Regions from separate parts of the Cupriavidus sp. 09_S30 genome, predicted to be linked through region 1. Evidence: riboswitches for the same ligand, from Rfam matches in the RefSeq annotation. Region 1 holds a riboswitch; the other holds the start of a gene.

The links. Region 1 has a riboswitch for glycine ahead of gcvT (glycine cleavage system aminomethyltransferase GcvT). Riboswitches for the same ligand answer to the same signal wherever they lie in the genome.
Region 2: it holds a riboswitch for glycine, as region 1 does, so the genes downstream of both, AC1Z3O_RS28585 (D-amino acid dehydrogenase) here and gcvT (glycine cleavage system aminomethyltransferase GcvT) in region 1, are expected to answer to the same signal.

The regions. Positions count from the first base shown of each region.
Region 1 is NZ_JBXOWI010000001.1:4,172,171-4,188,118, reverse strand. It holds gene AC1Z3O_RS19460 (hypothetical protein) at 1-352, shown strand, start outside; gene AC1Z3O_RS19455 (UvrD-helicase domain-containing protein) at 626-2,719, opposite strand; gene AC1Z3O_RS19450 (glycine zipper 2TM domain-containing protein) at 3,082-3,285, shown strand; glycine riboswitch at 3,382-3,470, shown strand; glycine riboswitch at 3,492-3,629, shown strand; gene gcvT (glycine cleavage system aminomethyltransferase GcvT) at 3,716-4,843, shown strand; gene gcvH (glycine cleavage system protein GcvH) at 4,933-5,313, shown strand; gene gcvP (aminomethyl-transferring glycine dehydrogenase) at 5,404-8,334, shown strand; gene AC1Z3O_RS19430 (DUF421 domain-containing protein) at 8,419-8,955, shown strand; gene AC1Z3O_RS19425 (L-serine ammonia-lyase) at 8,998-10,374, shown strand; gene AC1Z3O_RS19420 (EthD family reductase) at 10,500-10,823, shown strand; gene AC1Z3O_RS19415 (PaaI family thioesterase) at 10,951-11,394, shown strand; gene AC1Z3O_RS19410 (YbdK family carboxylate-amine ligase) at 11,432-12,547, opposite strand; gene AC1Z3O_RS19405 (cation:proton antiporter) at 12,547-13,770, opposite strand; gene AC1Z3O_RS19400 (hypothetical protein) at 13,916-15,868, opposite strand.
Region 2 is NZ_JBXOWI010000002.1:1,866,049-1,881,996, forward strand. It holds gene AC1Z3O_RS28570 (methyl-accepting chemotaxis protein) at 1-1,377, opposite strand, end outside; gene AC1Z3O_RS28575 (putative bifunctional diguanylate cyclase/phosphodiesterase) at 1,507-3,243, opposite strand; gene AC1Z3O_RS28580 (LysR family transcriptional regulator) at 3,584-4,450, shown strand; glycine riboswitch at 4,620-4,746, shown strand; gene AC1Z3O_RS28585 (D-amino acid dehydrogenase) at 4,796-6,103, shown strand; gene AC1Z3O_RS28590 (MarR family winged helix-turn-helix transcriptional regulator) at 6,145-6,603, opposite strand; gene AC1Z3O_RS28595 (PaaI family thioesterase) at 6,664-7,140, shown strand; gene AC1Z3O_RS28600 (M20/M25/M40 family metallo-hydrolase) at 7,195-8,655, opposite strand; gene AC1Z3O_RS28605 (acyl-CoA synthetase) at 8,788-10,425, opposite strand; gene AC1Z3O_RS28610 (Crp/Fnr family transcriptional regulator) at 10,660-11,382, shown strand; gene AC1Z3O_RS28615 (AraC family transcriptional regulator) at 11,465-12,157, shown strand; gene AC1Z3O_RS28620 (3-hydroxybenzoate 6-monooxygenase) at 12,225-13,508, opposite strand; gene maiA (maleylacetoacetate isomerase) at 13,544-14,188, opposite strand; gene AC1Z3O_RS28630 (fumarylacetoacetate hydrolase family protein) at 14,200-14,904, opposite strand; gene gtdA (gentisate 1,2-dioxygenase) at 15,113-15,948, opposite strand, start outside.

The DNA of each region.
Region 1 (15,948 bases):
GTCCGCCACGCGCGAGGCGCGCGCGCATGCGCTGGAACTGCGCGCGCGCTTCCTGCGCGACGGCGGCGATCCCGATGCGATCCGAGACGGCAGCGCGCCGCTGCGTCCGCGCGTGCAGGCCATGGAACGCCTGCACGATGCCCTGGAGAAGGATCGCCGCGCGGTCAGCGAGCGCTGGCTGGCCTTGGACGAAAGCCTGGATGCGGCTCAGCGCCAGCGCTTGCGCGCGATGCCGGAGGCGGCGCATTGGCTGGGCCTGATGCCACCGTCCATGCACGGGATGCGCGGCGGCCTAGGCAGCAATGGGGAACCGGAAGGCAGGAACAGGCCCGGGCGCGACTCTCCACGCTGATCGGCCCTTTCCGATAGGATCTGCTGCGCCATCCGGGCGCAGACGCAGATACAAGCAGATAAAAGAACGCCCCCGCGCCATAGGCCGAGGGCGTCAAACAGGGAAGAACCGGGCACGCATGCCCGACCGCGCCGGACAGAAGGGTTAAGCCCGGAGCGGTACCCGCGACGCAAGGCCGCGGACAGGTTTGATGCTAGCCCCGGTGCCCGTGCCGGTCTTGTCTGCCTAGTAACCCCATGTATCCACTTTGTATCAGCGGACCGTGGCCGGGCTTCATCCGGCGGCCTTGCCGTTGCCGAGCAGGGCCTTGAGTCCGGCCAGGCGATCCTTGGGGCTCATCGCCGGCGCCTCGTCCTTGGGCGCGGGCGCCTCTTCCAGTTTCATCTCGCCGATGAAGCGGGAGGGCTGGCAGGAATAGGTGTCCCGCGCGCGCTTGCGCTTCTTGCACCAGCTGATGTGCAGGCTGCGCTGCGCGCGCGTGATGCCCACGTACATGAGCCGGCGCTCCTCCTCGACCTTCTCGTCACTCATGTCCTCGTCCTCGCGGCAGTGGGGCAGGATGCCCTCCTCCACGCCGACCAGGAACACGTGCGGGTACTCCAGGCCCTTGGATGCGTGCAGCGTCGACAGCCGCACCGCGTCGGGATCTTCCTCGCGGCCTTCGAGCATGCTCATCAGCGCTACAGTCTGCGTCAGTTCGAGCAGGTTCTTGCCCTCGCTGCCGAAGCCGTCGGCAGTGTCGTAGCCGGTGGCTTCGCCGTCGCCCACCTCACCCTCGGGCTTAGTGCCCTTGCGCTTGAGCCATTCGAGGAACTCCAGCGTGTTGGTCCATCTGGACTGGGCCTGGCGCTCGTCGAAGGTGTCGTAGAGATAGGCCTCGTAGTGGATGCCTTCCATCAGGTCGTCGAGCACCACCGTGGCGGGATCCTTGGCGGCGCGGTCGGCCAGCCGCACCATCGATTCGCAGAACACGCGCAGCGGCTCGAGCTGGCGCGGCTGCAGCTTGCCCTCGATGCCGCCCATCATGGCGGCCTCGAACAAGGACACCTTGGCCTGGCCGGCGAAGGTGCCGAGCACCTCCAGCGTGGTGTTGCCGACGCCGCGGCGGGGCGTCGTGATGGCGCGGATAAAGGCGGGATCGTCGTCCGGATTGGCGACCAGGCGCAGGTAGGCGCAGATGTCCTTGATCTCCGCCTTGTCGAAGAAGCTCTGCCCGCCCGACAGCACATAAGGAATGCGCTCGCGGCGCAAGATCTGTTCGAACAACCGTGCCTGGTGGTTGCCGCGATAGAGGATGGCGTAGTCGCGGAACTGCGCGCGGCGCTCGAACTTGTGGGCGGAGAGCCGGAACACGACGGATTCCGCCTCGTGCTCCTCGTCGTTCATCGGGTTGATGGCGACCGGATCGCCCATGCCGTGCTCGCTCCAGAGCTTCTTGTCGAACAGCTTCGGATTATTGGCGATGACGGCGTTGGCCGCTTCCAGGATGCGCACGGTGGAGCGGTAGTTCTGCTCCAGCTTGACCACCTTCAGGTCCGGGAAATCGGTCTGCAGCAGGCGCAGGTTGTCCAGTGTCGCGCCGCGCCAGCCGTAGATGGCCTGGTCGTCGTCGCCCACCGCGGTGAAGGCCGGCGCGCGCAGGTGGGAGCCGCCGGCCAGCAGCTTCAGCAGCTGGTACTGGCAGGCATTGGTGTCCTGGTACTCGTCGACGAGGAAGTAACGCAGGCGGTTCTGCCACTTTAGCCGCACGGCCTCGTCGCGCGCGAACAGCTCGGCGGGCAGCCGGATCAGGTCATCGAAATCCACCGCCTGGTAGGCATTGAGCGTGGCCACGTAGTTGCGGTAGACCAGCGCTGCCTGGTGCTCGTCGGCATCGGCGGCCTGGGCGATGGCCGCCTCGGGATCGACCATGCCGTTCTTCCACAGGGAAATCGTGCTCTGCACGCTGCGGATCAGCTTCTTGTCCGTGGTGGCGAGCTGCTCCTGCACCAGCCCGAAGCAGTCATCGGAATCCATGATCGAGAACTGCGGCTTCAGGCCGACGTGCTCGGCTTCCGCGCGCAGGATCTGCACGCCCAGCGAGTGGAAGGTACACACGGTGAGCTGCTTGAGCGGGATGCGCTTGCCCTCGCGCGTGGTCTTGCCTTCCATCAGCTTGCCGATGCGCTCCTGCATCTCCTTGGCGGCCTTGTTGGTGAAGGTGACCGCGGCGATGTGGCGGGGCTCGAAGCCCTTGTCTTCGATCAGGTGGGCGATCTTCTGCGTGATCACCCGCGTCTTGCCGGAGCCGGCGCCGGCCAGCACCAGGCAGGGGCCGTCGAGGTAGCGGACGGCTTCGGATTGGGCGGGATTGAGTCCGTGGGTCATGCGCGGGAAGGCGGCGTGGCAGTGGAGTGGGTACGGAAGGGCGCGCCGGGCGCGGCCGCAGGCAGCGGAGCGTGACGGATACGCAATGCGGGGCGCGGCCGCCGAAGCGGTCGATCCGGTCGATCGAAGCGGTCGATGTTAACACGCGGCGGCCGCGTCGCCGGCCTGCCTGCGCGCCACTTTGCCGGTCTGATCCTTGTCTGATCGATGTAACTTTGCGTAAGTGCCGGAGAATCGCGCCGCCTTCACCCTCTAATCAGTATGGCCGAGTAAGTCGTACGTGCCCGGAATGGCATGTCAGACACAAAGGGGGAAGCAGCATGCGGACGCAAAGGCATTTCCTTCAGACCGGGGGACGGGCGATGCTGGTCGGGGCTGCGCTGGTGGCGCTCGTCGGCTGCGCGGATATGACGCCGAAGCAGCGTAACACCGTCATCGGCGCCGGCGTCGGCGCCGTGGGCGGCGCAGTGCTGACCGGCGGCGATGCGCTGGGCACGGTCGGCGGCGCGGCCGTGGGCGGTGTCATCGGCAACGTGACCACCCCGAGCAACCACAGGGGCCATTAACAGGGGCAACAAGGGCAATGGATCTCCGCCCCGGCCAGGCTGCAGCGTGTCGATAAAGAGCGCGTTGACAAAGCCAGGGGCCTCCCGTAAATTTCGCGCATCCGGCCGGGAGAGCGCGCGAGAGATCGCGCCGCCGAAGGGGTATCACCCGAAAACTCTCAGGCACCATGGACTGGTCGGATCGGCGCGCAGTATGCACACGATGCACGCCGTACTCTGGAGAGCGACACCCGCCATCGTTCGCATGAATGACGGTGAGCGTGTCCACCGAAGGGGCGCACAGGGTCCGGTTCCGCCAGGAACCGCCTTGTAATCTCTCAGGTATCGAGGACAGAGGGGTCATCCGCCGCAGCGGATTCGCAGCGCAACGCGCGCGAGCCATGCGGCGGATGGCCCTTTTTTCGTTTTCGCAACCGAAGAGATCCATCCCATGACGCTCCAGGCCACGCCCCTCAATGCCATCCACCGCGCCCTCGGCGCCCGCATGGTCGACTTCGGCGGCTGGGACATGCCGGTCAACTACGGCTCCCAGATCGAGGAACACCACGCCGTGCGCAGCGACGCCGGCATGTTCGACGTCTCCCATATGTGCGTGGTCGACCTCGCCGGCGCCAATGTGCGCGCCTTCCTGCGCGGCCTGCTGGCCAATAATGTCGACAAGCTGCAGACGCCGGGCAAGGCGCTGTACTCCTGCATGCTCGACGAAAAGGGCGGCGTGATCGACGACCTGATCGTCTACTTCTTCGCCGAAGACCGTTTCCGCCTGGTGGTCAACGCCAGCACCGCGCCCACCGACATCGAATGGATCCAGGCCCGCAATGCGGCCACCGGCAGCGGTGTCACCATCACGCCGCGCCGCACCGACAACGCGCCCGCCGGCGTGCAGCCGCTGGCCATCGTTGCCGTGCAGGGCCCGAACGCGCGCGCCAAGGTGTGGAGCACCTTCCCCAGCACCCAGCCTAGCGATGCGCTCAAGCCCTTCAATGCCATCACGGTGCAGGACCCGGCCGTCGGCGAGATCATGGTGGCACGTACCGGCTACACCGGCGAGGACGGCTTCGAGCTGGTGGTGCCGGCCGAGAACGTCGCCGCGGTCTGGGAAAAGCTGGACGCGGCCGGCGTGCGCCCGGCCGGTCTGGGCGCGCGCGACACGCTGCGCCTGGAGGCCGGCATGAACCTGTACGGCCAGGACATGGATCTCCACACCTCGCCGCTGGACGCCGGCCTGGCCTGGACCGTGGACCTGCAAAGCGAACGCGACTTCACCGGCAAGGCCGCGCTGCTGGCCGCCGGCCAGAAGTCCGCCTTCGCCGGCCTGATCCTGCGTGACAAGGGCGGCGTGCTGCGTGCGCACCAGACGGTCATCACCGCCGCCGGCAACGGCGAAACCACCAGCGGCACCTTCAGCCCGACCCTGTCCCAGTCCATCGCCTTCGCCCGCCTGCCGCTGGGCACGCAGATCGGCGAGAACGTCGAAGTGGAGATCCGCGGCCGCAAGCTGGCCGCGACTGTGGTTAAACTGCCGTTTGTGCGCAATGGCAAGGCACTCGTGAGCTGACGCTCGCAACGGTCACAGCGCGTCCGCCGGCGGTCGGCACCCGCACGCCGGCGGACGCAAATAGAACAATCCGAATCTGGAGAATCCGCATGAACTTCCCCCCCGACCTCAAGTACACCGAGTCGCATGAGTGGGTGCGCGTCGAAGCCGACGGCACGCTGACCATCGGCATCACCGACCACGCGCAGGACGCGCTGGGCGACATCGTCTTCCTGGAGCTGCCCGAGGTGGGCCGCGCGGTCGGCGCCGGCGATGCGCTGGCCGTGGTCGAGTCGGTCAAGGCCGCCTCCGACATCTACGCGCCGGTGGCCGGCGAAGTGATCGCCGTCAACGAGGCCGCCAGCGCCGCGCCGGAAAGCGTCAACGCCAACGCCTTCGAGGCCTGGCTGTTCAAGCTGAAGCCGGCCAATGCGGACGACGTCAACGGCCTGATGTCGGCCGATGCCTACAAGGCCAGCGTCGGCGCCTGACGCCTAGCGGCCCGCGAGCGGGCCGCCCGAGACCGAAAGACCGCGCGGCGGCCGGCCGACCACCGGCGCCGCGCCCACGAGATTCCTGCCATGAACGCCCCGCTGCCCATGAACGCCGCCAATACCACACGGCCCACGCTGGCCGAACTGGAGGCGCGCGACGCCTTCGCCGGCCGCCATATCGGCCCAGACGCCGCCGAACAGCAACACATGCTGAAGGTGCTCGGCTACGACAGCCGCGCCGCGCTGATCGACGCCGTGATCCCCGCCGCCATTCGCCGCCGCGACGGCCTGCCGCTGGGCGAATTCACCGAGCCGCTGAGCGAGGAAGCGGCGCTGGCCAAGCTGCGCGCCATCGCCGGCAAGAACAGGGTGTGCAAGAGCTTCATCGGCCAGGGCTACTACGGCACGCACACCCCTGGCGTGGTGCTGCGCAACATCTTCGAAAACCCGGCCTGGTACACCGCCTACACACCCTACCAGCCCGAGATCTCGCAAGGCCGCCTGGAAGCGATTCTCAACTTCCAGCAGATGATCACCGACCTGACCGGCCTGGACATCGCCAATGCCTCGATGCTCGATGAAGGCACCGCGGCCGCCGAGGCGATGACGCTGCTGCAGCGCGTCAACAAGCACGCCTCCAACACCTTCTACGTGGCCGACGACGTGCTGCCGCAGACGCTGGAAGTGGTACGCACGCGTGCCAAGCCGCTCGGCATCGAAGTCAAGGTCGGTCCCGCCGCCGACGCCGCCGGCGCCCATGCCTTCGGCGTGCTGCTGCAATATCCCGGCGTCAACGGTGACGTCAACGACTACCGCGCCATCGCGGATGCCGTGCATGCCGCCGGTGGCCTGGTGGTGGCCGCCGCCGACCTGCTGGCCCTGACGCTGCTGGCCGCGCCCGGCGAATGGGGTGCCGACGTGGCCGTGGGCAACTCGCAGCGCTTCGGCGTGCCGCTCGGTTTCGGCGGGCCGCATGCAGGCTATATGGCCGTCAAGGACGCCTTCAAGCGCTCGATGCCGGGCCGCCTCGTCGGCGTTACCATCGACGCCCAGGGCAACAAGGCCTACCGCCTCGCGCTGCAGACGCGCGAGCAGCACATCCGCCGCGAGAAGGCGACCTCCAATATCTGTACCGCACAGGTGCTGCTGGCCGTGATGGCGTCGATGTACGCGGTCTACCACGGTCCCGCCGGCCTGAAGCGCATCGCGCAGCGCGTGCACCGCCTCACGGCAACCTTGGCCGCCGGCCTGCAGTCCCTGGGCTTCGCGCGCACCAACGCGACCTTCTTCGACACCCTGACGTTCGAGACCGGCTTCAACACCGAAGCGATCCACGCCGCCGCCACCTCGCGCGGCCTCAACCTGCGCCACGTGAGCCCGACCCGCGTCGGCGTCTCGCTGGACGAGACCGCCACGCGCGACGACGTGGTCGCGCTGTGGGAAGTCTTCTCGCACGGCAAGCCGCTGCCCGCCTCGCTCGCCTTCGACGCCATCGAAGCCGCCGTGCAGGACGCGTATCCGGCCGAGCTGGCGCGCCAGAGCGCCTACCTGACGCATCCGGTGTTCAACACGCACCATGCCGAGCATGAGATGCTGCGCTACCTGCGCATGCTGGCCGACAAGGACCTCGCGCTCGACCGCACCATGATCCCCCTGGGCTCGTGCACGATGAAGCTGAATGCCACCAGCGAGATGATCCCGGTGACCTGGCCCGAGTTCAGCCAGATCCACCCGTTCGCGCCGCTGGACCAGAGCGTTGGCTACCGCGAGATGATCGACCAGCTCGAGGCGATGCTGTGCGCCGCCACCGGCTACGCGGCGGTCAGCCTGCAGCCGAACGCCGGCTCGCAGGGCGAGTACGCCGGCCTGCAGATCATCCATGCCTACCACGCGAGCCGCGGCGAGAGCCATCGCGACATCTGCCTGATCCCGTCGTCGGCGCACGGCACCAACCCGGCGTCCGCGCAGATGGCCGGCATGAAGGTGGTGGTGGTGGCCTGCGACGAGAACGGCAACGTCGATCTGGAAGACCTGGCCAAGAAGGCCGAGCAGCACAGCCAGAACCTGGCGGCCGTCATGATCACCTACCCGTCGACGCACGGCGTGTTCGAGCAGGGCGTGCAGCAGATCTGCGAGATCGTGCACAAGCACGGCGGCCAGGTCTACGTGGATGGCGCCAATATGAACGCGATGGTCGGCACCGCGGCGCCGGGCCAGTTCGGCGGCGACGTCTCGCACCTGAACCTGCACAAGACCTTCTGCATCCCGCACGGCGGCGGCGGCCCGGGCGTGGGCCCGGTCGCGGTCGGCGCGCACCTGGCGGACTTCCTGCCCAACCAGGACAGCGTGGGCTACCGGCGCGACGACAGGGGCATCGGCGGCATCTCCTCGGCACCCTTCGGCTCGGCCAGCATCCTGCCGATCTCGTGGATGTACATCGCCATGATGGGCTCGGCCGGCCTCACCGCCGCCACCGAGAACGCCATCCTCGCCGCCAACTACGTGGCCAAGCGCCTGGCGCCGTACTATCCCGTGCTGTACACGGGCCAGCACGGCCTGGTCGCGCACGAGTGCATCCTGGACCTGCGCCCGCTGCAGAAGTCCACCGGCATCAGCAACGAGGATGTGGCCAAGCGCCTGATGGACTATGGCTTCCACGCACCGACCATGAGCTTCCCGGTGCCGGGCACGCTGATGATCGAGCCGACCGAGAGCGAGGCCCTGCACGAGCTGGACCGCTTCATCGACGCGATGATCGCCATCCGCAAGGAGATCGGCCGCGTCGAGGACGGCAGCTTCGACCGCGAGGACAATCCGCTCAAGCACGCGCCGCACACCGCCGCCGTCGTCACCGCCAACGAGTGGACCCACCAGTACACGCGCGAAGAAGCGGCCTATCCGGTGGCCTCGCTGCGCACGCAGAAGTACTGGCCGCCGGTCGGACGCGCCGACAACGTGTACGGCGACCGCAACCTGTTCTGCAGCTGCGTGCCGGTCAGCGAGTACGCGCAGGACTGAGCGCGCGCGTGAGCGAGCAAGGCGCCGGGTGCCGCCCGGCGCCGGCCGCGCCACATGGCACAATGCTGTAAAGCAGGAGTCGCAATGTGGAACCTGAGTGCCCCCTGGTGGGAATTCGTGCTGCGCGGCCTGATCGTCTACGGCGGCGTGCTGGTGCTGCTGCGCATCACCGGCAAGCGCCAGATCGGACAGCTCACGCCGTTCGACCTGGTGCTGCTGCTGGTGCTGTCCAATGCCGTGCAGAACGCCATGAACGCGGGCGACAACTCGGTCACCGCAGGCCTGATCCTGGCCGTCACGCTGGTCGCCGCCAACCTTCTGCTGGCCACGCTGACCGCGCGCAGCCGGCGCTTCGAGCGCCTGACCGAAGGCCGGCCCGAGGTGCTGGTGCACGACGGCCGGGTCTACACTGAATTAATGAGGCGCGAGCGGATCACCCGCGACGACCTGCACAAAGCATTGCGCCGCGCCGGCTGCGAGCGCATCGGCGATGTGCATTTCGCCATCCTCGAAACCGACGGCAGCATCAGCGTGCTGGTGCACAAGGAAGCACCCGTGACACCGCACGATGCCGCCGGCTCGCTGTGGCGTGACAAGGAAACGGAGGACGAGACGGTCTGAGGCCGGCTCGGCACCCGCAAAGCCATCGATAAGGAGACCATCGTGGCTGTCAGTGTTTTCGATCTGTTCAAGATCGGCATCGGCCCGTCGAGTTCGCATACGGTGGGCCCCATGCGCGCGGCGAACCTGTTCGCGCACGGGCTGGAGCGCGACGGCCTGCTGTCGCGCGTGGCGAGCGTGAGAGTCGAGCTGTACGGCTCGCTCGGCGCCACCGGCAAGGGCCACGGCACCGACCGTGGCGTGATCCTCGGCCTGATGGGCGAAAGCCCGGACACGGTCGACCCCGACGGCATCGCGGCGCAGCTCGCCGCGCTGCGCGCCTGCGGCAGGCTGGCCTTGCTGGGCAAGCACGAAGTGCCCTTCGTCGAAAAGGAGCACATCGTCTTCTACCGGCGCGAGGCCATGGCCGAACACCCCAATGGCATGAAGTTCCACGCCTTCGACGAGGCCGGCGTGGCACTGCGCGAAGCGCGCTACCTGTCGGTAGGCGGCGGCTTTGTAGTCACCGCCGGCGCGCCGAACACGCAGCTGCGCGAGGCCGAGCGGCAACTGCCCCATCCTTTCCGCAGCGGCCGCACCATGCTGGAGATGGCCGCGGCTACCGGCAAGTCCATCGCGCAGCTGATGCTGGAGAATGAACTGACCTGGCGCAGCGAGGCCGAGATACGTTCTGGCCTCCTGCACATCTGGGAGGTGATGCAGGGCTGCGTGGTGCGCGGCTGCCGCACCGAAGGCGAGCTGCCGGGCCCCTTCCATGTCAGGCGGCGCGCCCCCGAGCTGTACCGCAACCTGACCGAGCGCGCCGAACGCGCCTTGTCCGATCCCCTCTCCGCGCTCGACTGGGTCAACCTCTATGCGATCGCCGTCAACGAAGAGAATGCCGCCGGCGGCCGGGTCGTCACCGCACCGACCAACGGCGCGGCCGGCATCATCCCCGCCGTGCTGCACTACTACGACCGCTTCGTGCCCGGCGCCAGCGCGCAGGGCGTGGTGGACTTCCTGCTGACCGCCGGCGCCATCGGCCTGCTCTACAAGCTCAACGCCTCGATCTCCGGCGCCGAGGTAGGCTGCCAGGGCGAGGTCGGCGTGGCCTGCTCGATGGCCGCAGGCGCGCTGGCGGCCGTGCTGGGCGGCACGCCGGCGCAGGTCGAGAATGCCGCCGAGATCGGCATGGAGCACAACCTGGGCTTGACCTGCGACCCCGTCGGCGGCCTGGTGCAGATCCCCTGCATCGAACGCAACGCGATGGCCGCGGTCAAGGCGGTGAACGCGGCGCGCATGGCCATGCGCGGTGACGGCATGCACTATGTGTCGCTCGACTCGGTGATCAAGACCATGCGCGAGACCGGCGCCGACATGAAGACCAAGTACAAGGAAACCGCGCGCGGCGGGCTGGCCGTCAATATCGTCGAGTGCTGAATCCGGTCCGGCAGGCCGCGCCGCTTTTTGCTAGGCTGGCGTCCTGTCCGTCGTCGCCGCGCCGCGGCGGGCAGGGGCAGCACGCGAGCGGCGCGGCCTCCGATGCAGTTCCGACCAGGACTCCCATGATCAAAGTCAGCATCCTCTATCCCTACCAGGAAGGCGGCAAGTTCGATTTCGACTACTACCTCTCGCGCCATATGGCACGCGCGGACGAGCTGTTCCGTGCGCAGGCGGGCTACCGCGGCTACGGCGTGGAGCGCGGTCTGGGCGGTGCAGCACCGGGTACGCCGCCGGCCTTCGTGGCGATGGGCCACTTCCTCTTCGATACCACCGAGGCCTTCGCCGCCGCCTTCGGCCCGAATGCGGCCGAACTGCAGCGCGACATCCCCAACTACACCGACGCCAAGCCGGTGATCCAGCTCAGCGAGGTGCTGCTGCCGCGCTGAACGGCGGGGGCCGCAGCCTGTACGCGGGCACGGTCCATCCGCTGCGGCGGTGCCGCCCCTGCTGACAGCACGCTGTCAGCAGGCCTGGCCCAGCATCGGGTCTTCTCACCCTGGGGAGCAAGCGACGATGGACCGGGAAGCCTTCTTCTGGCAGATACAGGACGGCCGGCTGCCGCAGCCGCCCGCGGCGCACACGCTGGGCATGGAGATCCGCGGCGTATCGGCCGACGGCAGCCGCATCGAGATCGACTTCGCAGGCCGGCCGGCCTTCTGCAATCCGGCCGGGCACATCCAGGGCGGCTTCCTCGCCGCCATGCTGGACGACACCATGGGCCCCGTGCTGGCTGCCACGCTGGCGCGCGGCGAGTTCGCTCCGACCGTCAATCTCAATGTCTCGTTCGCGCGCCCGGCCGTGCCCGGCCGCATCCACGCCATGGGCCGAGTGGTGCGGCGCGGCGGCCAGATCTGCCTGCTTGCCGCCGAGCTCTACCAGGGCGGCGAGCTGCTTGCCACGGCGACGGCGTCGGCCGTGATCCGGCGCATGCCCGCGCCGGCGGCAGGCTCCGCTTAGCCGGCGGCGCCGCCTGCGCGCGCCGCCGCGCGGCGGCTCACGTGGCCCAGCGGTCGCAGCTCTGGCGCACCGTTTCGCGCAGGCTGCGCGAGTCCGCGTGCACCTGGCGCAGCCATCGCTCGTCGCCGTTGCGGCTGAGCGCCAGTGCACGGATATTGGCCAGTGCCTCGAGCGAGCCCAGCGCTTCGGCGTGGGGCACCAGCGCGTCGCAGATCGACAGGATGTGGTCGGCGATCGGCATCCGCGTCAGTTCGTTGGGATGCACGTACTCGCCCTCCAGGCCGAAACGGCAGGCCTGGAAGCGGTTGAAGGTATAGACCAGGTAGTCGTCTTCCTGTGGCATGAAGGGGCGCGCCAGCAGCAGGTAGCGCGCCAGGGCCTGGATATAGGCGGCGATGTCGCAGGCGTGCCGAACCGTGAGCGGGGTATCCATCACGCGGACTTCGATGGTGCCGAATTCCGGCTTGGGACGGATGTCCCAGTAGAAGTCCTTCATGCTCTCGATCACGCCGGTGGCGTGCATCTTGTTGAAGTAGGCGGTGAAGGCCTCCCAGGTCAGCACGAAGGGCGCGCGCCCGCTCATCGGGAACGCGGAGACCGAGTTCAGCCGTGCCGAGGCGAAGCCGGTGTCCACGCCCTGCACATAGGGCGAGGCCGCCGCCAGCGCGATGAAGTGCGGCACGTAGCGGCCGATCGCGTGGAGCAGGTACAGCGATTCGTCGGCGCTGGGGCAGCCGATGTGCACGTGCTGGCCGAACACCGTGAACTGCTTGGCCAGGTAGCCGTAGAGCTCGGAGATGTAGCGGTAGCGCGGCGAATCCGAGATGGTGCGATCCGACCACTGCTGGAACGGATGGGTGCCGCCGCCGCCGATGCCCAGGTTGAGCGCGTGCGAAGCCTCGACCATCAGGTCGCGCATGGTGCCGAGCTCGTCCAGCGCCTGTGCATAACTATGGCAGATGCCGGTGCTGATCTCGATCATCGACGGGCTGATCTCGGGCTTGATGTCGCCCTCGTGCCGGGCTCCCTTGAGCGCGCGCAGCAGATCGGGCGCGAACGGGGCCAGGTCGTAGTCGTGCCGGTTGACGAGTTGCAGCTCCAGCTCGATGCCGAAGGTCAACGCCTCGGAGTGCTTGAACGATTCGAGAGACATCAGCGCCCTCCTCCACTGACATTGCCGCCGCGCAACTCACCGGCGATGCGCAGCCCCCAGGCCGCCAGGACGGGTGCCAGCAACTGTTCGATGGCCAGCGTGCACAGGATGATGGCGGCCAGCGGCTCGCCGGTGGTGGGATACAGTCGTCCCACGTCGCTCATCAGCAGGTAGGCCAGGCCGGACATCGGCGCCAGCGCCAGACCGAGCGCCATGCATTGCTTCAGGCTCAACCCGGAGAAGGAGCCCAGCGAGACCACGCCGGCCAGCTTGGCGGCATGGCGCAGGATCACCAGCACCACGGCGGCCGCGCCGCCCACCACCCAGTCATGGGCGGTCAGCGGCAGGCCGAGCGAGACGATCATCACGATGATCAGCAAGCTGCCGGCGCTGCCGAAATGCGCCGGCCACACATGGGGCTGACGGTCCTGGTGCTTGAACACCACGCCGGCCAGCATCAGCGTCAGCGGCATGGACAATTTTAGTACCCGTGTCAGCGCCAGCGCGAACAATACGAGGCCGACCAGCACCAGGAAGCTGTAGTGATCGTCAGTAGACATGCGGGCGTAGATGGCATGGCCGGCCTTGCCGATGCCCCAGGCCAGCGCGCAGGAGCCGATGAACAGGTAGAGCGGGTGCAGCAACGCCGCGCCCAGATTGCCGTACTCGGAATGCAGCCAGCCGGTGGCCAGCTGCACGATGATGGCCGCGTAGATGCTGTTGAGCGCCGCCATCGCCAGCAGGCGCTCGGTCACCTGGCCCTCGGCGCGCAGTTCGTTCTTCAGCTGCAGGACGATGGTGGGCGAAGTGCTGACGGCGATGCCGCCGGCCAGGATGGCCACCGCAGGTGCCACGCCCATCCACTGCAGCACGGCCGAGACCAGGCCCCAGGTGAGCAGGCTCTCGAAGGCGCTGGTGAAAAGCAGCCAGCGATTGGCGCGCAGCCAGGAAATCGACAGCCGGTGGCCCAGTTCGAACAGCGCCAGCGCCAGCGCCATGTCGATCAGCACGCGCGTCTGCTCGATCATCTCTTCATCGATGATGGCATGCCCAAGCGTGCCGGCCGCCAGGCCGGCGGCGGCATAGCCGACGATGCGCGGCAGGCGCAGGTAGGCCCGGCTCAGCTCGCCAGCCAGCCCCGCGCCGACCAGCGCCAGCCCGACCCAGAACAGCCCGCCGGGTACCAGCGGCAGGCTAGGAAACAGTTGGCTCAGTCCATTCATGGCAGCCATGGTACTGGAAGCCCATGACAATTCTAGTCGGCGTTTGTCCGACATTGCGCCCATCGCTACGAGATTATCTTCGATCTCCAGCGAAACCACTGTCTTCTACATGGATCGGGTCGGGTAGCCGCCTATGTGCGGCAGGTCACACACCCCATAGCTTCCACTTGGGACGGGTCGCGCGCAGGGCCGACTCCACCTTCGCGTACAGGCCACGGCTGCGCCCCTGGGCCGCGCCGCGGGCCCTTGCCTTGTCGAAGTAGGCCAGCGCAGTCTCGCGCCGGTCCAGCCCCAGCGCGGCCTGCACCGCGTTCAGGCAGGCTTCGGCATCCCAGTCGTCTCGCACGGCGAAGGCCATGTCGAAATCGGTGAGCGCCTCGGCATGGCGCCCTTGGGCATTCAGGATGAGCGCGCGCTGCACCCGCGGGCCGGCCTGGTCACGCGGGTCGTTTCCGGCCAGCGCGATGGCCTGCTCGAACAGCGGGAAAGCACGCTCGCGCTCGCCCATGTCGCGCCAGACCAGGCCGAAGCGATTGAACAGCCAGGCGTCCTCGACCAGCAGGGCGCGCCGCTGCAGTGCCTCGATCTCGGTGCACAGGTCGGCCCGGTCATGCTCGTGCGCGCCATCGGCACCGGCCTGCAGCAGCGCGGCCAGGTGTGCGCGCGCATGCGCCATGGCATGGGCCGCCTCGCTGCGGGCCTCCACCGGCAGGCCGTCGAGGCGCGCGTCCATATGGGCCAATGCGAGGCGGGCCGATTCAGTGGCCTCGGCCCCGCCGATGGCCTGCCACGCCGCCATCAGCCTGCTGAAGATCCAGCCGACGCTGGCGGGGTCGCGCTCAAGAGGATAGCGGTTGAGCAGCTCGCCGGCGACTTCCACCGCCTTGTGGTGGTCGCCCGCCTCGGCGTGGCAGTCGAGCAGGTCGATCCACTGCGCAATGAACTCGCTGGCGGCGATGCCCTTGCGATGCAGCTCGATGCGCTCGGCCAGATGCGCGGCGCCGGCCGGCAGGCTGCGCGCCAGCAGCCGGCACAGCAGTGCGTACAAGTGCGGGTCGGCGTCGCCGCCGTGGCCCTCGGCACTGCCCTCGCCGGTCTCGAAATAGCGCTCGAAGCGTTGCTGGCCCAGGCGCAGCGCCTGCACCAACTGGGGCCGCAGCGCCGCTTCGGACGAGGGCACGGTGCCGATGAAGTCGGCCAGGGCCTCGGCCGCGCGATAGTAGCCGGCGGCATCCTGGGCATTCGCATCGAAGGCGAAGCGTTGCCAGACCTCGCCGACCGCGGCGCCATTGCCCGTCGCCGCCGCGGCCTGGTGGCGCCAGTTCAGCGCGCGTACCTGCGCCTGCGGGTCGGGCTGCTGGCGCAGATAGGTGTCCAGGTCATCCAGTGCGCCAGCCAGGTCGCCGACGCCATGGCGCAGCGGCGCCCGCAGGCGCCTGGCCTGCGGATGGTCGGGGTGCGCGCCGAGCACCTGGCTGGCCTGATCCAGCGCCACCGCGTCGCCTTGCGCGGCATCCATGCCGAGCAGATCGGGGTTGTCCAGCGCGATACGGCCCAGGCAAATCCGCAGCATCGGCTCCGCGCGCTCGCCGGCGGCGTTGATGTGGGCCACGCAAAGCGGCAGGATCTCGTCGGCGCCGAGGTCAGGCGCGCGATACAGCAGCGCGTGCCAGCACTGGCCGGCGGCGGCGAACTCGCCCAGGCGGAAATGGGCCAGGCCCGCGTGCAGCAGCGCCGTCCAGTCGCCCGAACTCAGGCCATTGCGCTGCGCCGCCTCGCGCAGCCAGGGCAAGGCTTCCTGGCAACGGCCCTCGCTCATCAGCAGCATGCCGTAGCGCTGCGCCAGCAGGCCGCGCGATGCCCAGCGGTGCGCCGGCTGCAGGGACAGCCCGGGCAGCCCGGCCAGCGCTTCGTCGAGAATGGCGTAGGCGCGGGCCGCATCGCCGCGGTCGAAGGTCAGCCGCGCCTGCAGCAACACGTAGTCCACCACTTCGGGATGCGCACGCGCGAGCTGGTCGGCGATCTGCAGCGCCTCGTCATAGCGCTCCGCGTTGGCCAGTTCGACGGCATGCGCGTAGCTCACTTCCTGCACGGACACGACAACTCCTTCTGCTCAATCATTGTGCGAGTGCGGAATTATGCGCCAATGGCGGGCAGGACATCGCGGGCAATAGCAGC
Region 2 (15,948 bases), on a different contig from region 1:
AACCGACGATAACAACTTGCCCATGGTGTCCGCGACGCCCGCCATCGACGCACCTGCCGCCGTCGCGGCTGCGCCGACCACCGCAATCCCCTGCCCCGACTCGGCCAGCAGCAGCTTGATCTCCTTGGCCGCCGCCGCGGTCCGCTCCGAAAGGCTGCGCACTTCGCCTGCCACCACGGCGAAGCTGCGCCCGGCCTGGCCCGCGCGCGCGGCCTCCACGGCCGCATTCAGCGCCAGGATATTGGTCTGGAAAGCGATGCCGTCGATCAGGGACGCGATCTCCTCCACCTTGCGCGACTGCCGGTGCAGGGCCGCGGCGATATCGACCACCTTGCGCACTTCGTCGTTCGCGACCGCAGTCGCCGCCGACGCTTGCCCCGCAGCATCGTGCATGCCGTCCGCGCCGACCGCGTTGCGGCGCGCGCTCTCCGTGATCTGCGACAGGCTGGCCGTGGTCTGCTCCACCGTAGTGGCCTGTTCCTCGTTGCGCTGGGACAGATCAGCGTTGTGGTCGGCCTGGTTCCTGGCGGCGACGCGGATCACGTCGACGGCCGTGCGCGCGTCGAGCAGCACGCCGATCAGCTTGGCGTTCATCTGGTTCAGCACCCGCCCCAGCATGCGCGTCTCGGTATCACCGTGTTCGGGGAACTGGCATTGCACCATGCCCGTCGACACCGCGAATGCCGTCTCATTGAGCTGCTTCAGTGGCAGCAGTACCTGGCGCGACAGATAGACCGCCGCACCCAGGCAGATGACCGCCCCCGCGGCAAAGAGCGACCACACCAGCGTGGCGCGCTCCGCGCCGCCGGGCAGCATCGCCGCCACTGTCTCCAGCAGCATGACCAGCACCAGCGCCAGTATCACTCCCCACAGGCGGAGATAGACCGGGCACGCCAGCGCCCTGCCGGCAAGGCCAGCCAGCCCGGTGCGCTCGACTTCGCCCCGCCGTATCACGAAGCCCCGGTCATCGCCTGCGCGGATCTTGCGGTACAAGGCATCGGCGGCGTCGACCTGCACGCGCGTGGGCTTGGTCCTGACCGACATGTAGCCGATCTTCTGCCCCGACTTGAACACCGGCGTGACATTGGCCAGCACCCAGTAGAAGCCGCCGTCCGCACGCCGGTTCTTGACCACCCCGGTCCACGGCCGGTCGGACTCCAGGGTCCGCCACATGTCGGCGAACACCTTCGCCGGCATATCGGGATGGCGCACGATGTTCTGCGGCTCTCCCAGCACGGCCTCGCGCGCGAAGCCGCTGCTGCGGATGAAGGCGTCGTTCGCATAGGTGATCCGGCTCGCCGTGTCCGTGCGCGTGACGATCACCTCGCCGTCCGGCAGCACGTACTCTTCATTCTTGATCGGTAGATTCTCGCGCATTGCCTTGCCTGTTGGTCGATTCGCGCGCGCCGCCCCGCCACTGCCGCAGCAGGTGTGGGCCAGTGCCAGCCGTTCCCGGCGCGCGAACGGGGTGGGCTGGCGGAACAACAAAGAGCCGCCGGCAGGCTGCTACCAGCCCCCGCCTGCGCCCCGTGTCCTCAGGTAGTGCACCAGTTCGCCGATCGGCATGGGCCGCGCCAGCGCAAACCCCTGCGCGAAACGGCAACCTTCGGCCATCAGGAAATGCAGTTCCTCGCGCGTTTCCAGGCCCTCGGCGATCACGCCGACGCCCAGCGCAGATGCCAGGTGGATGATGGCCCGGATGATCTTGGCCGAGTACGCGCCATGACGGATCCCGGCGATGAGCTGGCGCGCGATCTTGAGCGAGGCGACCGGGATATGCCCGAGATAGCCCAGGTTCGAGTAGCCGGTGCCGAAATCATCGATATAGATCTCGATCCCGGCCCGCGTCAGGCTTTCCAGCGCATTCGAGGTACAGTCGCCCTCCCGGATCAGCGCGCCTTCCGTGATCTCGATCTTCAGCGCGCCGGGCGGCAGGCCGATGCGGGCCAGCAGGGCCTCCAGCTTTGCCGCCAAACCGCTGGCGTGTAGTTCGTCGGCCGGAATATTGACCGACACGCTCAGATTCGTGCCGACTTCGTGGCAGGTGCGCGCAATGTCGCTGCAGGCGCGCTCCAGCACGAAGTCGGTCAGCTTGCCGCCAAGCCCGAGGTCATGCACCACCGGCAGGAATTCAATCGGCGGCACCGGCCCGAGGCTCTTGGAGTTCCAACGGATCAGCGCCTCCACGCCTACCACCTGTCCGCTCTGCAGGTCGAACATGGGCTGGTACGCCACCCACAGCTCATCGGCGCTGAAGGCACGGCGTATTGCCTGGTAGATCTGGTGATAGCGTTCGGCGTTGCGCTTGAGGGTTGGCGAATAGTGCTTGGTGCGGCCGCGCCCCTCGCGCTTGGCCTCGTACAGGGAGATGTCCGCCTGCTTGAACAGCGCCTTGCTGTCGCCGCCGTCGTCCGGAAAGCGGCTGACGCCGATGCTCGCCCCGACGTAGAGCGTCATGTCGGGCAGCACGATGGGCGCTTCGACCTGGTCGGAGATGCGCTGGAGAATGGCTTCGCGGTCCTCGTCCGTCAGCGGGCCGGCCAGCGCGATGGTGAATTCATCGCCGCCCAGCCGGGCCACGATATCGCACGCCCGCACCGCGCCGGCCAGCCGTTCCGCCACCTTGGTCAGCACGCGGTCGCCGACGTCATGCCCCAGCGCGTCATTGATGCCTTTGAACCGGTCCAGGTCGATCAGCAGCAGCGTGACCCCCTGGCAGCGTTCGCTGCTGGCCGACAACAAGGCATCGAGGCTGTCGAAGAAGCTCGCCCGGTTGTGGAGCTTGGTCAGGTCGTCGTAGCAGGCCAGCTCGCGCAGCCGGCGTTCGGACTCCAGGCGGAAGGTCACGTCGCGCCCGGCGGAGACGAAATGGGTGATGCGTCCGCAGGCGTCCCGCAGCGGGGTTATCACTTTCTCCTCGGAGAAAAGAGACCCACTCCTCCTCCGATTAACGAAAACCCCGCTGAATGATTTTCCCGCACTGATTACCGACCACAATTCCCGATAAAACTCATCGCTCATCTCTCCAGATTTCAATATCGAGAGCGAATGACCGATGACATCGGCGCGCGCATATTCCGTCAGCAGCTCGAAGGCACGATTGACATAGATAACACGGCCATTTGACTCCGTGATGACAATCGAATCGCCTGCCTGTTCCATGGCGAATGCATAGATCGACAGATTGTCGTCCAAGCACGCTGTACCGCCCCACCCCGCTTCGCCGGCACACTTGAGCTGCATCGCCGCCTTTTCCCCGTCACTGAAGCCGGACCGGTCTGCCGCGCAAATCGGATCCGGAAGCCCGCTCTAGTGGCGGGCGTGGTATTTATTCTGAACAACCCAGAGCAAAGCATTTGAATTTCTACAATAAAAATCCGACGAAATTCAGGCGATACTCAACATTATTTTTTAAACTATTCTGCAATGTGCCCGACTCTTTTGTCCGGAGCACATGCACCCCGAAAACAGGACTCCCGCACTCCTGCCTTTGACTTAACTCAACCCGGGGCGCAGCCAGTATGTGTATAGTCGCGCGGCATGTAAAGCAAGATAAATTGATGCGGAGGCAGTAGTTTTCCTTATGGGACGCAGACCCACCATCGAGCAGTTGCGCGTGTTTATCGCGGCCGCGGAGCACCAGAGCTTCACCCTGGCGGCGCGCGCCACGCACAAGACGCAGGCCGCGGTCAGTATGCAGATGCGACAGCTCGAGGACATCGCCGAGGCCAAGCTGTTCGTGCGCGGGGCGCGCCAATCGGCGCTTACCAGCGCCGGCGAAGCGCTCTACGCCTATGCCAAGGAAATGATCTCGCTGGAGGCCGAGGCCTGGGGTGCGATGCGCCACCGGGCCAAGACCCGCTTGCGCGTAGGCGCTCCCGAAATCTACATGCCGCTGCTGGTCGACGCCTTGCGCGACTTCACCAACGCTCGGCCGGATGTCTGCGTCGATCTCTTCTCCGCGCCCACGGCGCAACTCGCGAAACGATTGAAGGACGGGCGCATCGATGTGGCGATCGGCGTGCGCGGCAGGCATATGGACGGCGAGCTTCTCTGCAAGCAGGCGCTGCGCTGGGCCGTGCACGGCTCGGCGTCCGAGATCTGGTTGCGCAGACCGGTGCCCATTGCCTTGTTCGAGCCCGGCAGCACCGCCCGCACCCATGTGCTGGACGCGCTGCAGCACACCCGGGTCCGCTACCTCTGCGTCCACGAGAGCAATTCATTGGCGGGCATGCTCGCGGGCATCAGCGCCGGCATCGCGGTGGGCGCGGTTCCGATACAGGCAGCGGGCAGCGCGCTGAGGACCCTCGGCCCCCTCGACGGGCTGGCCGACATCGAACCGCTCGACATCGTCGTCGCTGCCGGCGCCGGCCACTGCTTGCCCGAGCGCCAGGCCTTCCTGGCTGCGCTCACCGCGGGATCCCGCCACTGGAATATGAGTCTCCAGTAGCGCCGGCAGCGGCCACCCGCCGTCTGCAAGCGGCATTTGCCGCACTTGCCGCACCGGCGCGGTACATGCTATGGTGCGCTTTCCAGGAGAACGGGACAAAACGGCCAGCAGCCTGGCCCGTCCCTGCCGAAGGCGTATCCCCGAAACGCTCAGGTACAGAAGACTGGACACCAAACGAACTGGAGAGCGCCGCGCCCCGGGTTGCAAACCCGCCAGGGTTGGCGGCCGCCGAAGGGGCAAGCCGACGTCCGGGTGGACCAGGCGAATCTCTCAGGCAAAAGGACAGTGGGGGCAGACGTGCCAGACGGCGCGCCTGCCCCTTTTTGCTTTCCTGGAGCCAGAGAAATGAAAGTCATCGTGATGGGTGCAGGCGTGATCGGCGTGGCCTCGGCCTGGTATCTCGCCAAAGCGGGCCACGACGTGGTGGTGCTGGAGCGCAACGCTGGCGCGGCGCGCGAGACCAGCTTCGGCAACGGCGGCCAGATCTCGGTCAGCCATGCCGAGCCCTGGGCCAACCCTGCCGCACCGTGGAAGATGCTGCGCTGGCTGGGCCGCGAAGACGCCCCGCTGCTGTTCCGCCTGCGCGCCGACCCGGCGCAATGGTCCTGGGGCCTGAAGTTCCTGCGCGAATGCTCGGCGCGGCGCTCCACCCACAATATGATCCAACTGCTGAACCTGGGCACCTACAGCCGCGCCAGCCTGCAGGCGCTGCGCGCCGAGACCGGCATCGAGTACGACCACCTGACGCGCGGCATCCTGCATTTCTATACCAGCCAGAAGGAATTCGACGCCGCCATCGAGCCGGCCCGCGTCATGCGCGAGCTGGGCTGCGAGCGCCAGGTGATCGGCACCGACGAGGTGGTACGCATCGAACCGGCGCTGGCTGCGATCGCGCCGCGGCTGGCCGGCGCCACCTTCACCAGCGAGGATGAATCGGGCGACGTGCACCGCTTCACCACCGCGCTGGCGGCGCAATGCGAGGCGCGCGGCGTGCGCTTCCGCTATGGCGTGCGCGTGCAGCGCCTGCACGCCGACGGCGGCGGCATGCGCGCGGTGGAATATGCTGACGAAAGCGGCGCCTACCAGCTGGAAAGCGCCGACGCCTACGTGCTCGCCCTGGGCAGCTTCAGCCCGCTGCTGGCACGCCCGCTCGGCGTCAAGCTGGACATCTACCCGGCCAAGGGTTACTCGGCCACGCTGCCGGTGCTGGACCCCTCGTGCGCGCCCAGCGTGAGCCTCACCGACGACGAATACAAGCTGGTGTTCTCCCGCTTCGGCGACCGCCTGCGCATTGCCGGCACGGCGGAACTGAACGGCTATGCGATGGAACTCAACCCGCTGCGCTGCGAGGCCATCGTGCGGCGCACGCTGGAGATCTTCCCCGGCATGAGCCGGCCCGAACTGGCGCGCTACTGGACCGGCCTGCGCCCTGCCACGCCCGGCAACGTCCCGTATATCGGCGCCAGCGGCGTGCCGGGGCTCTACCTGAACACGGGACACGGCACGCTGGGCTGGACCCACGGCTGCGGCTCGGGCCGGGCCATCGCCGACATCATCGGCGGGCGCGCGCCGGAGGTGGACTTCGCCTTCACCGGCGAGGTACCCCGGGCGCGCACCGGGGCCGCCGCCGCGCCGCGCTCGGCGGCGCACTGATGGGCTCGTGCCGGCACCGGCAGACGGTGCCCGCTGCGCGCCTATTCGCCAAGCGCAGCCGCGGTCTCGGCAAACAGCTTCGGCAGCCCGGGCCCGAGCCGCGCCACCAGCGCGCGGTTCGCCAGTGCCCATAGCGCAAGCGCCTGCTTGAGGCGGAACGCACCCGTCTCGGTCAGCCAGACGGCGCGCCGGCGCCGGTCGGATTCGGAGGTCACGACCTCGGCCAAGCCCGCGCTGGCGAGCTGGTCCACATTGCGCGACATGGTCGACTGGTTCAGCCCGGCACGCTGGGCCAGTGCGGCCAGGGTGTCGTCCGGCGCGGATGCGATCAGGCACATCAGGCTGAACTGCGTGCTGGACAAGCCGGAGGGCGACAAGGCCGAATCCAGCTCAGCCGTGATGCGCCGCGCCACCATGCGCGCGAGCCCGCCCAGATCGGCGTCGAGCGCCGAGTGCGCATCGGTGCGCAGGGTTCTTGGGGCTTGTCTTCGTTTCTCCATGCCACTAGTATATGCAGATACAATCATTGCATCTACATATATTCCACTGAGAGGAGACACATGACATCGCATCGCTATGGCCTGGCCGACCCGGCCCAGATCGCCGACATGAGCGGCAAGGCCGTGCTGCAGGCAATCGTGGACGGCAGCCTGCCGCAGCCACCGATCACGGAAGTGCTGGGCTTCTGGCTGGCCGAGGTCGGCGACGGCTTCGCCGTCTTCGAAGGCGAGCCGACACCACACCTGCTCAATCCGCTCGGCACGGTGCACGGCGGCTGGGCGCTGACCCTGATCGACAGTGCGACGGGATGCGCCGCGCATTCCCTGCTGCCGGCCGGTTCGGCTTACACCACGGTCGAGACCAAGGGCAATTTCTCCCGGCCGATCCTGCCCGACGCCGGCCGCGTGCGCGCCGAGGGGAAGGTGATCAACCAGGGGCGGCAGATCATCACCGCCGAGGCCCGTGTGCTGGCGGCCGACGGCCGCATCCTGGCCCACGGCACCTCGACACTGCTGGTGCTGCAGCCGCGCCGCTAGAGGCGGGGCGCATGCACGCCCTGCGCCGGCGGTATCACAGGCGCTGCGCCGTCCTTATGGCGCCACCGCGATCACCTGCGCCACCGCGGCTGTCAGTTTCTTCGCGTAGGGCACGTGCAGGAACTCGTTCGGGCCGTGCGCGTTCGACTTCGGGCCGAGCACGCCGCACACCATGAATTGCGCCGACGGGAAGCCTGCCTGCAGCGTGTTCATCAGCGGGATGGTGCCGCCCTGGCCGATATAGGCGAGGTCGTGGCCGAAGTGCGTGTGCGAGGCCTCGTCCATGGCTTGCGCCAGCCACGGCGCGAGCCCGGGCGCGTTCCAGCCGTTGGCGGCGCCTGCTGCGGGCTTGAAGGTGACCTTGGCGTTGTAGGGCGGATCCAGCTCCAGCAGCGCCTTCAGGTCTGCGGCCGCCTGCGCGGCATCGACGAGCGGCGGCAGGCGCAGCGAGAGCTTGAAGGCGGTGCGGGGACGCAGCACATTGCCGGCATCCGCCAGCGATGGCAGGCCGGCCGCGCCCGTGACCGACAGTGATGGCCGCCAGGTCGCATTGAGCAAGGCCTCCTGCGGATCGGCGACGACCGGCAGCACCGGGCGGCCATCGCCGCCGCAGGACCAGGGCATGCCCTTCCACACCGCCTCGCCCAGGATATGCGCGGCGGCCTCGGTCTCGCGCAGGCGGTCGGGCGGAACCGGGCAATGGAAGGCGCCCGGCAGGATGTTGCCGGTGGCCGCATCCTCCAGGCGCTCGAACAGCTGGCGCATCACGCGGAAGCTGGACGGCGCGATGCCGCCGTAGGAGCCCGAATGGATGCCCTCCTCCAGCACCTCGACTTCGAGGTCGCCCACCACCAGCCCGCGCAGCGAGGTGGTCAGCCATAGCTGGTCATAGTTGCCCGCGCCCGAATCGAGGCAGACCACCAGGCTGACCCGGCCCAGCCGCTCGCGCAGCGCGTCCACGTACGGCAGCAGGTCGTAGCTGCCGGATTCCTCGCAGGTCTCGATCAGGCCCACGCAGCGCGGCCGCTCCACGCCCTGCGCGTCGAGCGCGGCCAGGGCCGCGATGCTGGCGTAGATGGCGTAGCCGTCGTCCGCGCCACCGCGGCCGTAGAGCCGGCCGTCTTCCATCTTCGGCGTCCAGGGGCCCAGGTCGCGGCGCCAGCCGTCGAATTCCGGCTGCTTGTCCAGGTGCCCGTACAGCACGATCGTCTCGTTGGCACCCGAACGCGTGGCCGGCGTTTCGAAATAGAGCAGCGGCGTGCGTCCCGGCAGGCGGATCACTTCCAGCTTCAGGCCACGCACCGGCTGGCGCTCGGCCCAGGCTGCCGCATCGGCGATAACGCGCTCCAGGTAGCCGTGGTCCGCCCAGGCGGCATCGAAGGCCGGGCTCTTGGCGGGTACGCGGATGTAGTCGGTCAGCGCGGCGACGATTTCGTCGTCCCACTTCCGCTCGACGAATTCGCGCAGCGCGGCGGCATCGAGCGCGCGGATCGGTTCAGCCGTATTGGAGGTCATGGGGAGGTCCTGGCAGGTGGGAAGCGGCCCTGGCGGGCCGTGCCGAACATTGTCGCACAGGGGCAGCGCGGGACACAGGCGGCGGCATGCCGCCGCTGTGCCCCGCGGGCCGGACCAGCCCCGAGGGCCGCCTTAGACGTCGATGGCCGAGTCCGACTTGACCTTGCGGCGCAGCTCGAACTTCTGGATCTTGCCGGTCGAGGTCTTGGGCAGCGGCCCGAAGTAGATCGCCTTGGGCACCTTGAAGCCGGCCAGCAGCGTGCGGCAGTGTGCCATCAGTTCCTCTGCGGTCGCGCTTGCGCCCTCCTTCAGCTCCACGAAGGCGCACGGCGTCTCGCCCCACTTGGCATCGGGCTGGGCCACCACGGCCGCCGCCAGCACCGCAGGGTGCCGGTAGAGGGCGTCTTCCACCTCCACGCTGGAGATGTTCTCGCCGCCGGAGATGATGATGTCCTTGCTGCGGTCCTTGATCTTCACGTAGCCGTCGGCCGTGCATACGCCCAGGTCGCCCGTGTGGAACCAGCCGCCGGCAAAGGCTTCGCGCGAGGCCTTCTCGTTCTTCAGGTAGCCCTTCATGCAGATGTTGCCGCGGAACATGATCTCGCCGATGGTCTCGCCATCGGCCGGCACAGGCTGCATGGTGTCGGGATCGAGCACGGCCACCTGCGACTGCAGGTGGTAGCGCACGCCCTGGCGCGCCTTCATGACCGCGCGCTCCTCCTGCGACAGCGCGGTCCAGCTATCCTGCTCGGCGCACACCGCGGCCGGGCCGTAGACCTCGGTCAGCCCATAGACATGGGTCAGGTCGAAACCCATCGCCTCCATCTGCGCCAGCACCGCGGCCGGCGGCGGCGCGCCGGCCACCATGCCGCGCACGGGTCCGCGCAGCCCTTCGCGCCAGGCGGGCGGCGCATTGACGAGCGCGGTGTGCACGATCGGCGCGGCGCAGTAGTGGGTCACGCCCTCCTCGCGCATCAGGTCGAAGACCAGCTTGGGCTCGAACTTGCGCAGGCAGACATTGACGCCCGCGCGCGCCGCCACAGTCCAGGGGAAACACCAGCCGTTGCAGTGGAACAAGGGCAGCGTCCACAGGTAGACGGCGTGCTTGGGCATGTCCCATTCGAGGATGTTCGAGACGGCATTGATCGCCGCGCCCCGGTGGTGGTAGACCACGCCCTTCGGATCCCCGGTGGTGCCGGAGGTGTAGTTCAGGGCGATGGCGTCCCATTCGTCGTCGGGCAGGCGCCAGGCGTACTCGGGATCGCCGCCGGCCAGGAAGCTCTCGTAGTCGGTCTCGCCGAAGGGCTGGGACGGCTCAGGGCCGAGCGCGTCGTGCACCGCGATCACCTTCAGGCCCGGGATTTCGAGCGCCATCTGGCGCGCCACGTCAGCGAACTCGGTGTCGGCCAGCAGCACGCGCGCCTCGCCGTGGCGCAGCATGAACACCAGGTTGGCGGCATCGAGGCGGATATTGAGCGCATTGAGCACCGCGCCGGCCATCGGCACACCGAAGTGGGCCTCGACCATGGCCGGCGTATTGGGCAGCAGCGCCGCCACCGTGTCGCCCTTGCCCACGCCTGCGGCGGCCAGCGCGCTCGCCAGCCGGCGGGTGCGGGCATAGGTGTCGCGCCAGTTCTGGCGCACGGGACCGTGCACGATCGCCAGCCGGTCGCCGTACACCTCGGCAGCGCGGGCGATGAAGTCGATCGGAGTCAGGGGAACGAAATTGGCCGGATTCTTGCCCAGGCCCGTCTCGAAGTCGGTTGGCATAATTGGAGTCTCCGCTTGCACCGGCGCGGTCTGCAGCCGGCTGCTGTTACTTTTTGCGCTGCAAGGCTATCATCGCACACGCCGCCGCACTGTCGCCTGGATGACAGTGCGACGGTGCGACGCGCCCGGCGCATTTTGGCGCCCCTGCCGCCCTTGCTGCCTTTTTTCTCTTTTTTGCTCCCTATTTACTTGCCGCCACCAGCCTCGCCTCTCTCCTCGCCACCTCTCCGCGACATGACCACCGACGTTCCGTCCTCCGCCACCACCGGCTCGCCGGCCCAGGCCGCGGCGCTGCTCGCCGGGCACGAGTGGTTCGCCGCGCTGGCGCCGGCGCACCAGGAGCTGGCGGCGCGGCAAACCCTGGCGCTCGACTACCCGGCCGGCGCCTATATCGCCCGCCGCGGCGAAACGTCGCGCTACTGGATCGGCGTGGACACCGGCCTCATCAAGCTGGCGGTCTATACCGCCGACGGGCGCGGCTGCACCTTCTCCGGTGTGCCGGCTGGCGGCTGGTGCGGCGAAGGCAGCGTGATCAAGCGCGAGCCGCGCCGCTACGACGTGATCGCCATCCGAACCTCGCGCGCGCTGCTGGTGCCGGACGATGTCTTCCATACCCTGCTGAACGAGAGCCTGCCCTTCGCCGCCTTCGTGGTACGGCAGCTCAACGAGCGCATGGGCCAGTTCATCGCCATGGTGCAGAACGATCGGCTACTGGGCGCCGACGCGCGCGTGGCGCAGGCCATCGCACAGTTGTTCCACCCGGCGCTCTATCCGCGCACCAGCGCGGTACTGGAGCTGTCGCAGGAAGAGATCGGCCTGCTGACCGGGCTGTCCCGCCAGCGCGTGAACCAGGCCCTGCGCCGGCTGACGGCGGACGGCATGGTCGACCTGTCTTACCAGAGCATCCGCGTCACCGACCTGGAGCGCTTGCGCCGCTTCGGGCTGTCGGAACTATGAGCGCGCCACGCCCCGCTGTCCTTGCCCTGTCGCGCTTGCCTTGTCGCGCCGATGACAATGACGGCGCCCCGGCCGGCATACAATGAAGGAACGGCACGCCGCCACGCCCGATTTCCGTTCCGCCATGGCCTTCCTCAGCAGCTCCGAACTCCGCCTCACCCGCCTGCGCTTTCCCTTCGCAGTGCGGGTGGAAGCGCTGCGCGGCGTGGTGCGGCTGCACGATGCCAACGCGCGGCGCGAGGTGCGGCCCGGCAATCCCTTCGTGGTGCCCGCCTTCGCGCATTTCGACTGCGACCTGCTGGCCGCACCGGCCCGGCCGGTCGAACTGACCCTGACCGCCGTGCCCGACGAGGCGTGCCCGCGCATGGTGGCGGCCAGTGGCCAGGAAAAATACTGGTCGCGCGCGCTGGCGCGGGCAATCTTCCTGCAGCCGCGGCTAGCGTGGAACGCCGGCCTGGCGGCCGACCGCTGGCATGTGCCGCCGCGCCTGGTGCGCGCGCGGCTATTTGCCGAAGGCGAAGCGCTGCATGCGCTGCTGCGCGAGCAGCGGGTAGCGCATGCGGTCTACGCGCTGGCCGCGCCCGTGCTGGCGCCCGAGTCGGCGACAGCGGCCGGGCTGACCCGGCTGGCCCAGGCCGCGGGCCTGCGCGACGCCGCCGCGCTGGCGAATGCCTGCGCCAACCTGCACGGCGTGACACCGGACTGCCTGCTGGCAGTGCCCGGTCCCGCCAGCGGCCTGCACGCGCTGCCCGGCTGGCATCCCGCCGCCGCTTGATGCGCCATGGCTGCGCCCTGGCTGCGTTAGCGCGGGCGGCCCAGGGGCCGCAACGCAAGTACCGCGCTCAGGCCGCCCGGGCCAGCTCCGGCGCCACTTGCGGCACGCCGCCGTCTGCCAGACAGCGGGACGGCGTCCAGTCGTAGAGCCAGGCCACCGCGTCATAGAAGCCTTCGGGCGAGCGCCCCTTCCACAGCGCGTTGCGCACCAGCCGCTCCACGCCTGCCGCGTGGTAGAGACGGCCCATCTCGCGGACCGACAACACCACCCGCGCGGTGCGCGTGATGCGCGCCTGCTGGTAGAGGCGGAAGGCTGCGGGCAGGTCGAAGTCGCAGGCCTTCACCGCCTCGCCTAGGGTCACCGCGTCTTCCAGCGCCATGCAGGCGCCCTGGGCCAGGTACTGCATCATCGGGTGGGCGGCGTCGCCCAGCAGCGTAGCGGCGCCGCTGCTCCAGTTGGCCACCGGCTCGCGGTCGGCGGTGCTCCAGCGCCGCCAGGAGGTGGGACGGTCCAGCAACTGGCGCGGGCGGGCATGAATGCCGCCGAAGTAGGACAGCACCTCTTCCTTGCTGCCCTCGCGCACGCCCCAGGTCTCGGTCTCGCGGCTATGGAAGGTCACCACCAGGTTGTACAGCTCGCCGCCGCGCAAGGGGTAGTGCACCAGGTGGCAGTTCGGGCCAGCCCAGACCACCGGCGCGTTCATGCGCAGGTCCTCGGGCATATCGGCGACGGGCACCACGGCGCGGTAGACCACGTGGCCGGATACGCGCGCGGTGTCTCCTACCAGCGCCTCGCGCAGCACCGACTTGACGCCATCGCAGCCGACCACGGCACAGCCCTGCCAGGCGCGCCCGTCCGCCGTGGCCACGCGCGCGCCTTGGTCGTCATAGGCCACTTCGCTGACACGCGCCGAGGTATGAAAGCGCACCAGCGGCTCGGCGCGCACGGCGTCGAACAAGGCACCGTGCAGGTCGGCGCGGTGGCTGACCGCATAGGGATTGCCGAAACGGCGGCGGAAGTCCTCGCCGACGGGCACCGAGGCCACCTCGGCGCAATCCACCGCGTCCAGCATCAGCAGCCGCTCGGTGAACACCGCCTGGGACCGCACGGCCTCGCCGACACCCAGCGCATCGAGCGCGGCAAAGGCATTGGGGCCAAGCTGCAGGCCCGCGCCGATCTCGCCGATCTGCTCGCTCTGCTCCAACAGCTCGCTGGCCACGCCCAGGCGTGCCAGCGCCAACGCCGTGGCCAGGCCGCCGATGCCGCCGCCGATGATGATGACCGGCGCGCCGGTCCTGCCCTGTGCAGGCCCGTTCTGGTTGATCGTTGCGGAAGGAATGGGGGATGTCATGTCTGTCTCCAATCTTTAGTCGAGGCCCCGCACGCCTATTCGGCGTCGGATTGCACCGCGGGGGCGGCGCGCGCGAACGCGTCGAGGGCGCCGGCACGCTCGGCGATGCCGGCAAGCGTGGGCCAGAGGCCCATATCGATGCCCATGCGGCTGGCGTTGAACACCTGCGGCACGATGCAGATATCCGCCAGCGTCGGATTGTCACCGCAGGCGAAGCATCCCGTGCGCGGATCGGCGGCGAGGCGGCGCTCCAGCGCGTCGAAGCCGGTCTCGATCCAGTGGCGGTACCAGGCCGCGCGTCCCGCTTCGCCCACACCCGGCAGGCCTTCCACATAGGCCAGCACGCGCAGGTTGTTGAGCGGGTGGATATCGCAGGCGATCTGCAGCGCCAGGCTGCGTACATAGGCGCGGTCCGCGGCGCCGGCCGGCAGCAGCGGCGGCAGCGGATGGCACTCGTCGAGATACTCCATGATGGCCAGTGACTGCGTCAGGACCTGGCCGTCCGCCTCCAGCGCCGGCACCAGTTGCTCGGGATTCAGCGCGGTGTAGGCCGGCGCGAACTGCTCGCCGCCGCCGCGCCGCAGATGCACCGGCACCGCTTCAAAGGCCAGCCCTTTCAGGTTCAGGGCGATGCGTACCCGGTACGAGGCCGAACTGCGGAAATAGGTGTGCAGCTTCATGTCCGTCGGCCTCAGACCACAGCAACTTCCAGCGCCGGGAAGCCGTCGAGCTTTGCCACCATGCGCTGGCCGGCGCGCACCGCGCCTACGCCTTCGGGCGTGCCGGTGAAGATCAGGTCGCCCGGCTCCAGCCGGAACAGCGTCGATAGATTCGCGATCACCTCCGGCACCGACCAGATCAGCTTGGCCAGGTCGCTGCTCTGGCGCACCTCGCCGTCCACTTCCAGGGAGATTGCCCCGCGCGCCAGATCGCCGGTCTCGGCCAGCGTGCGGATCGGGCCGATCGGCGCGGAGTAGTCGAAGGCCTTGCCCACTTCCCAGGGACGGCCCTGCTCGCGCATCTGCATCTGCAGGTCGCGGCGCGTCATGTCCAGGCCGAGCGCAAAGCCGTAGATATGCTCTGCGGCCTGTTCCACGGCGATATCGCTGCCGCCGCGGCCGATCGCCACCACCAGCTCCACCTCGTAGTGGTAGTTGGCGGTGCGCGGCGGGTAAGGCAGCTCGGCGCGCGTGCCGGCCGGCACCGGCACGATCGAAGCCCCGTCATTGGGCTTGCAGAAGAAGAACGGCGGCTCGCGGTCGGGATCGAAACCCATCTCGCGGGCATGGGCGGCGTAGTTGCGGCCGACGCAGTAGACGCGGCGCACGGGGAACTGCTCCTGCGAGCCCACGATGGGCAGGCCGACGGTGGGGGTGGGGGCGAAGGCGAAGGTCATGGGTAATCCTCGAAGATAAATGGCTTGGAACGGCTGGTTTGGGGATGCGTTGGAATCTGCGGCTGCGCCCGGCGGATGGTGGGCCGAAAGTGGATGCGAGGGCTGGCGCTGCGCGACCGTCAGCGCAGCCGCCAGCGCCTGCTCTCACCCCCGGCGCCTCTTCCGCAAGCGGGAGAGGGGAGCCAACCGCCGGCGCGGGCGGCGGCGCTCAGGCCTCCAAGAACTGCTCGCGCAAGATTCCGAGCGCCATCTGCACCGGCCGGTCGGAGTAGCTGAACAGCACGGTTTCCGCCTCGGCCTCGAGCGAAAGGGTTGCCCAGGACGGCACGACGAAGATGTCCTGCGGCCGGAAGGCGAAGCGCTCGCCGCCGATGACGGCCGTACCCTGCCCTTCCACGGCGCAGTAGATGGTGCCGTCCGTGCTGCGGTGCGGCTTGCCGCGGTAACCCGCCGGCAGCAGTTGCAGGAAGGTGCCGATGGTCGGCATGGGCCAGCCGCCATCGCTCGGATTGACATACCGCAGCTTGAAGCCATGCCAGGCGTCGGCGCCGCCATCGCGCTGCAGGCGGTCGAGGGCCTCGCGGCTGCGCGCATACGGGTAATTGAAGATGGGCGAGTTCTTCATCGCGCCGATCTGGCGCACCGGCGCCATGTTGTAGCCCCAGCGGTGAAAGCTGTTGCCTTCCGGGCGGACGACCTGCTGCGAGGCCGCGCTGTCGTTCTCGGCGAAGCCCGCGTCGAAGAAGCGCAGCATGGGAATGTCCAGGCCGTCGAGCCAGACCACCGGCTCGGCGTGGCCGTCCATGCCCAGGTTGCCGTGGTCGTGCCAGGTCCACGAGGGCGTGATGATGAAGTCGCCCGGATGCATGGTGGTACGCTCGCCGTCGACCGTGGTATAGGCGCCCTTGCCATCGACGATGAAGCGTAGCGCCGACTGCGTGTGGCGGTGCGAAGGCGCCACCTCGCCGGGCAGGATCAGCTGCAGGCCGGCGTAGAGGGCCTGCGTGACGGCCGACTGGCCCGGCAGGCCGGGATTCTCCAGCA